DNA from 2 places in the Paenibacillus sp. SN-8-1 genome. Region 2 is predicted to be linked to the other one. Evidence: predicted binding sites of a transcription regulator. Region 2 holds the regulator's gene; the other holds the start of a gene.

Evidence for each region. The regulator NrdR, encoded in region 2, represses ribonucleotide reductase genes. The targets are predictions, from matches to a motif close to AACACNATATATNGTGTT.
Region 1: ACRRNK_RS15325 (adenosylcobalamin-dependent ribonucleoside-diphosphate reductase) is a predicted target of NrdR. The motif match lies at 1,927-1,944, and genes of this name have one in related genera.

The regions. Positions count from the first base shown of each region.
Region 1 covers NZ_CP194782.1:3,172,853-3,176,612, forward strand. Annotated here, with positions in the region: gene ACRRNK_RS15325 (adenosylcobalamin-dependent ribonucleoside-diphosphate reductase) at 1-1,863, opposite strand, end outside; gene ACRRNK_RS15330 (DEAD/DEAH box helicase) at 2,200-3,760, shown strand, end outside.
Region 2 covers NZ_CP194782.1:3,432,465-3,436,224, forward strand. Annotated here, with positions in the region: gene ACRRNK_RS16765 (AGE family epimerase/isomerase) at 1-129, shown strand, start outside; gene ACRRNK_RS16770 (glycoside hydrolase family 130 protein) at 134-1,312, shown strand; gene nrdR (transcriptional regulator NrdR) at 1,480-1,950, opposite strand; gene ACRRNK_RS16780 (alpha/beta-type small acid-soluble spore protein) at 2,063-2,290, shown strand; gene ACRRNK_RS16785 (lytic transglycosylase domain-containing protein) at 2,363-2,926, opposite strand; gene coaE (dephospho-CoA kinase) at 2,923-3,519, opposite strand; gene mutM (DNA-formamidopyrimidine glycosylase) at 3,532-3,760, opposite strand, start outside.

The sequences.
Region 1 (3,760 bases), 260 kb from region 2:
GAGGTCAAAGGCTAATTCATACAGGCGCTTCGTATCCTCTACTGTAAAATCAGCCGGGCAGTTCGCCGTCTTGGAGATCGAGCTGTCCACCCATCGCTGAATCGCAGCCTGGACACGAATATGATCCTCAGCAGATAAGTCCATGGCTGTAACGAAATAATCAGGCAGCTCTTGTCCCGGATGCTCATTTATCCAGTCCTGTGCGATCGGCACGAACTGCTCGTCAAAGCCCAGCCGGCTCTGTCTGTAATACTTAAAGGCAAAGTAAGGCTCAATCCCTGTAGATGTGCCTACCATAGTCCCTGTACTTCCCGTCGGTGCCTGGGTAATGATCGTGACGTTCCGAATACCTTTGGTTCGTACGGCTTCACCTACCTCAGGGAACTCCTTCACCATTTCCTTCATAAATCCGCTTTGTAAATACTTATTGGCATCAAAGGCGGGGAATGAACCCTTCTCCTCGGCAATATCCGCTGAGGCGAGATAGGATTCTCTGGCAATGAAGCCATACAACCGATCCAGGAACTCCAAGGATTCCGCACTTCCATAGCGGATCTTCAGCTTGATCATTAACTCGGCGAGACCCATGGTTCCAAGTCCCACCCGGCGCTCGTTCTTCTGATTTTGCTCATTCTCTATAAAATGGTACGGCGTCTTATTAATCACATTGTCCAGGAACCGCACCGAATAGCGGGTGGCCTGGGCTAGCTCGTCCCAAGCTACGTCCCCACTTGACTCATCATAAAATTTAGACAGATTCAGTGCGGATAGATTACATACCCCCCAACCGGGAAGCCCTTGTTCACCGCACGGGTTCGTACAAATAATCGGATTAAAGTACCAACTGTTCGACATTTGATTGTAGTATTCCATAAATACGACACCAGGCTCCGCTGATTTCCATGCGGATTCCATAATAATTTGCCAAATCTCACGGGCTTTTACCGTACGATAATGGATAACCTTTCCGCCCCCTGCCTTCCAGGTATCCAGATTTCCATCCCAGTCTTCGTTATAGCGAGTATCCGTCGTATCCGGGAAAACAAGCTCCCAGTTCAGATCCTGCTTAACCGCCTGCATGAAGGCATTGCTGATGCAAACGGATAAATTCGCATTCGTAACCTGACCCATTGTCTGCTTCACGGTGATGAAATCCAGAACATCCGGATGCCAGTCATTGATCATCAGCATAAGCGCTCCGCGGCGGCTGCCTCCCTGCTCAATCAATCCAGTAGTATAGCTGAACAAACCTCCCCAGGAGACCGCCCCGCTGGAAGATCCGTTAACCCCTTTAACTACCGCTCTTCTCGGTCTGAGGGAGCTGAGGTTAATACCCACGCCGCCGCCCCGAGCCATAATCTCTGTCATTTCAGACAGGGTCTCCATGATTCCCCCCCGGCTGTCTTTGGGAGAAGGAATAACGTAGCAGTTGAACAGGGTAAGTTCCTCGCTGGCACCGGCTCCGGCTGCGATTCTACCGCCCGGAACAAGCTTCCAATCATCAAGAATGAAGCGGAACTTGCTTTCCCATTCCTCCTGAAGCTCGGGAGTGGCTTCCACTGAAGCCATGGCTTTAGCCAGACGGTCCCACATCTCTTCAGGTGTCTTTTCTATATTTAGAGTAAGTTGCTCTACATCTGTATTCACCGTTTCGCCGCCGCGTGTCTTGACGGTTACAATGTTACCTTCTTTGACAATGATCTCGCCGACTTCCTTGGTGGGGAATTTAGGATCATCCTTGGTCAGCACAAGGACCGTATCCCCGATCTTCGCTTGTCTTGGATCGGCGTTCTTCCATGCATAACGATCCAAAAATATTTTTTCACTCAAGCCTTCAAGCCGATTGCGATTCTGCGTATTCATGAAGAATGACCCCCTAGAAACTTAATGAGAACTCATATAACTTCTCTACCCAAATATGTACATACCACAACATATTGTGCATAATCACCATCATACTATACAACATATCGAACGATTGTGATTTTCGTCATATTCCTCACTCTCGTTCTGCAGCCTGACCGCTTCTTTCTTCAATAACCTTGTGTTTATCTCTGATTGTATCCAGTTATGAACAAGCCTAATTTCGTCCATACTATCCCTACATCTGCTGTTAAATATGAATTGTTCATAGATAGAACTTATCTCTAACGTTATATGATCCAGAATCAGCATCTGAGAAAGGAAGACACGAGCCTTATGACAATACAACCCGATTCTGATCTTCTTGCAAAGATCGAGTTTGACCGAACATGGTTTGAACAGCTGGAAGCCAGACTGGACAAAGGCGGTCCATGGGATAACTGGAACTTGTTCTCTCTGGCCATCCAGTCGGAGGAAGCCGGGCTCGTAACAGAATTTGAGGAAATGCAGTGTTTGAAGCATCTGCATGGGCTCGAACCCCTTCCTCACCAGACGGACACGGCTAAGAAGGTATTATTTGAAATGCGTGGTCGTGCCATTCTGGCAGATGAGGTCGGACTCGGCAAGACCATCGAAGCAGGACTTATTCTCAAAGAATATTTAATTCGCGGACTTGTTCGCAAGGTACTTATCCTGGTCCCCGCCTCACTTGTTCTCCAGTGGGTTAGAGAGCTGAATTCCAAATTCGGAATATCGGCCACTGCCCAGAAGAAGGTTCATTCCTGGAGCTCTGACATTGTGGTCGCTTCAATGGATACCGCCAAGCGCGATCCACACCGGGAGATTCTGCTAGGACAGGAATATGACCTGGTTATTGTCGATGAAGCGCATAAGCTCAAGAACAAGAAGACGACTAACTATCAGTTCATGCTGAAGCTCCGTAAAAAATACTGTCTGCTGCTTACCGCAACACCGGTACAAAATGATTTGGACGAGCTGTTCAATCTCATCAACCTGCTTAAGCCGGGCCAGCTCGGCAGGCAGGGTGACTTCTCGGCTAATTTTGTGGTGGATAAGCGTGTGGCCAAGAATGAAGATCAGCTCAAGAATGAGCTCTCCAAGGTTATGATTCGTAATCGCCGCGGCGAGGGCCAATTGAATTTCACCAAACGAGTGGTACGCAACGTCCCTCTTGAGCTGTCTCCGGACGAGAAGGCGCTCTATGACGGAGTAACCTCTTTTGTCAAAAACCAATACCAAGCTTCCGGCGGAAATTTCAGCAGTATGCTCTCACTTGTTACCTTACAGAGAGAAGTATGCAGCAGCCGGGATGCCGTATTCGTCACCCTCGTCAATTTGTCCAAGAAGCTGGCTCCCGATTCACCGGTCAGAGATCAAATTTGGGAACTGGTGCACGCGATTAAAGCAATTAAAGAAAATACAAAGGCTGAGAAAACGATAGAGCTCATTCGGGAAATGAATGAGAAGGTGATCGTCTTCACGGAATACCGGGCTACCCAGGAGTATTTGCTTAACTACTTCCGTGACCATGGTCTGACTGCCGTTCCGTACCGTGGCGGGATGAACCGCGGCAAGAAGGACTGGATGATGGATTTGTTCCGCGGCCGCGCCCAGGTCATGATTGCTACAGAGGCTGGGGGCGAGGGTATTAATCTTCAGTTCTGTCATAACATGATTAATTTCGATCTGCCTTGGAATCCGATGCGTGTAGAGCAGCGAATTGGACGGGTTCACAGGCTGGGACAGCAGAATGATGTGAAAATCTATAATTTATCAACGAACGGGACGATTGAAGAACATATTCTGAATCTGCTGCATGAGAAGATCAATATGTTTGAGACTGTAATTGGCAGTCTGGATGTAATCCTGGAACGTT
Region 2 (3,760 bases):
AACGGCGGAGAATGGTACTGGTCCATCGAGCCGGATGGCACACCAACACCAAGAGAAATTAACGGGGCATGGAAATGTCCATATCATAACGGCCGATTCTGTCTTGAAATTATGGAAAGGGTGAACTAATAAAATGATACATCCCAAATATAAAGAGGTTCTTGCCAAACAAGAACAGTTGATCACACGCAAAAATGAACTCAACGAGGAGTTCTACAACGGCGTATACGACCGTTACAAGTATCCTGTAATTACCCGTCATCATGTGCCTGTGCATTGGAGATTTGACCTGAATGCAGAGACTAATCCCCATTTCATGGAAAGACTCGGAATCAACGCTACACTCAATCCGGGCGCTATTTACTTTGAAGGTAAATACTACCTGGTTGTCAGAACTGAAGGCCTTGACCGTAAATCCATCTTCGCTCTGGCTGTAAGCGATAACGGAATTGATAACTTCCGCTTTATTGATACTCCGCTGACATGGGAGGATATCGATGCAGCAGAGACGAACATGTACGATATGCGTCTGGTTCTTCATGAAGACGGTTGGATCTATGGCATTTACTGCTCTGAGAGCAAAGATCCGGAGGCGGCCCCATTTGACACCTCGAGCGCTGTAGCCCAGGCCGGCTTTGTTAGAACTCAAGACCTCAAGACTTGGGAGCGTCTGCCAAACATCCAGACTAAGTCTCCTCAGCAGCGTAATGTTGTGCTCCACCCTGAGTTTGTAAATGGTAAATATGCGTTCTACACTCGTCCACAGGATGGCTTCATCTCCACAGGTTCCGGTGGTGGTATTGCATTCGGGCTGTGTGATGACATTCTGAATCCGGTAATTGATCAAGAAGATATTATCGATGAGCGCAGATATCATACGGTGTACGAAGTGAAGAACGGTCAAGGTCCAGCTCCAATCAAGACAGACAAAGGCTGGATTCATATTGCTCACGGTGTTCGGAATACAGCTGCGGGCTTACGTTATGTCCTGTATACCTTTGCAACAAGCTTGGAAGATCCAACGAAGATTATCGCTAAGCCAGGCGGGCACTTTATTGCTCCTTACGATGATGAGCGTGTTGGTGATGTGTCGAACGTAATTTTCTGCAACGGGGCTGTAGTGAACGAGAATAACGATGTGTTCATCTACTATGCATCCAGTGACACTCGTATCCATATCGCTACAACAACGATTGAGAAATTGATTGACTATACGTTCAATACACCTGAGGATCCATACCGGTCCCTGGATAATGCACTTCAGCGCAAGAGCTTGATTGAGCGCAATGAAGAATTGCTGAGCAACAACTAATTTAATTAGAATATCAAAACAAAAAGCAATTGAGGGTTTCCCCTTCAATTGCTTTTTTGTTATACCTTTATTGGAAACATGCCTATCTATCCAGCTCCTTGACACAACAGAAGACTTAATTATTGCTTCCGACTGATATTACAGACCGGCAAAGGCTCCAGGATCTCTTAGTCGTCCACCACTGTATTCTTGGATAACAGACTCTTAAGCTCCTTCATGAACATATTGATGTCTTTGAACTGCCGGTACACCGACGCAAAACGGACATAAGCCACTTCATCCACAGGATAGAGCTGTTCCATCACAAGCTCACCAATATAACGGCTCTCCACTTCAGCAATTGCCGTGTGACGGAGTGATCTCTCTACTTCCGACACCATGGTCTCAAGCTGCTCGACAGAGACAGGACGCTTCTCACAAGCACGAATCAAACCGCGCAGCATCTTCTCCCTGCTGAACTCTTCCCGGCTTCCACCTTTCTTGACTACAATCAGCGGTGTTTCTTCCACCATCTCGAATGTAGTGAAGCGCCGGCTGCACTGCTCGCATTCTCTTCTGCGGCGAATAGAGCGATTATCATTGGCAGGCCTCGAATCCAGCACCTTCGTCCCCAAATAATCGCAATAAGGACACTTCAAATCATCACTTCCTTCTTCTCTAAGATTCCCATAAAATTCATGCTGATTGCAGTAATGAGATTTCAGATCACGAGACATAATAGTTGTACCAACCGGAGGGAGGTGAACAACAATGGCTCAAAACAACAACAGCAGCAGCAATAATCTGGTTGTAAGACAAGCTTCCGGAGCTCTCGAACAAATGAAATACGAAGTTGCTCAAGAACTGGGTATTTCTTTTCCACAAGACGGTTATGCAGGTAACCTGACTTCTTATGAGAACGGTTCAATCGGGGGTACAATTACTAAACGTCTAGTTACTCTTGCTGAACAACAACTGGCTGGACAATTCCGCCAATAGTGTATTTTCTTAAGATGAGCATTCGGGCAGGGGAACCTGCCCGGGTGCTCTTTTCTGCTATAAGCCAGCCATCTAGAAATTCTTGTAAATACTCACGTACTGCTCATAATAATGAGCAACCCGCTGCACATAATGCCGGGTCTCCCCGAAAGGAATGTCTTTGGAGGTTTCAAGCCGTCCATCCCACTTTCCACTCTTCAGCCAGCTCTTTACTTTCGTTGGCCCGGCGTTATAAGCCGCAATGACAGCGATCTGATTACCGTTAAATTGATCGTAGAGGAACTTTAAGTATCGGCTTCCGATCTGAATATTTTTATCCGGCTCTTCCTTCAGGCTTTCCAGTGAGACATCCTCAAATTTAGCTTTGTCGATAACCCACTGGGCCGTGTCCGGCATAATTTGCATAACCCCAAGCGCCCCTTTGTGCGACTCCTGATTAGCTTTATAATTCGTCTCTACACGGATGATGGCAGCAATCATGAATGGATCTATCTGATTCTCTTTGGCATATGTCCGAATTTCATCTTTGTAGTGAATGGGATAGAATAGCGTCAGCCATCCACTGTTGAAGAATACAAGCACCGTGAACCCAAGAAACAATAAAAGCAGCACCCTCTTCTTACGCAGCCACTTCATAGTAATCCTTTACGGAGCCAGAATTCATCAATCTGCCGTTCGGTATACTCTAGCCCCATGCTGTTGTCAATGACGACATCTGCCAGCTTCCGTTTCTCTTCGATATCCATTTGAGCCGAGATTCGGGCTGAAGCTTCTTCCTCAGTCAATCCATTTCTATTCATTAACCGGACCAGCTGCATACCCGGCGGAATATAGACAACCATGACTTCCTCGAAAGAAGACTCCTGCCCCGTCTCATAGAGAAGCGGAATATCCGAGACGACGAGACGATTCGGATACTCATCTTCATAAGCCGCAGCACGTCGGCGCATTTCTGCACGTATGGCAGGATGGGTAATACTTTCAAGAACCTTTCTCTCCTCTTTATGTGTAAAAATATGCTCCCCCAGCTTCTTCCGGTCCAGAGTTCCGTCCGGAAGAAGCACAGCTTGTCCGAAGTGAGCGATAACGGCTTCGAGTACAGGATGCCCAGGCAGCATAACTTCTCTTGCCACCACGTCCGCATCAATCAGCAGCGCCCCCCGCTTCACAAGCATTTGCGAGACCGTACTTTTCCCGGTTGCAATTCCACCGGTCAGTCCGATATTCATTTCTTCACCTCATTATTGCTTCTTCTCATCCTTCTTGGTCTTGATTAGCTGGCAGCTTGGACAATAGTGGGTGCCCCGTCCCCCAACAACAGACTTCTCTACAGGTGTACCGCATACCACGCAGGGGGCCGCCTTACGTCCATATATCCGGAGTGAATGCTGGAACATTCCCATCTCCCCTTGTCCATTCACATAGGATTTGATGGATGAGCCGCCGGCTTCTACCGCCTCACTTAAGGTG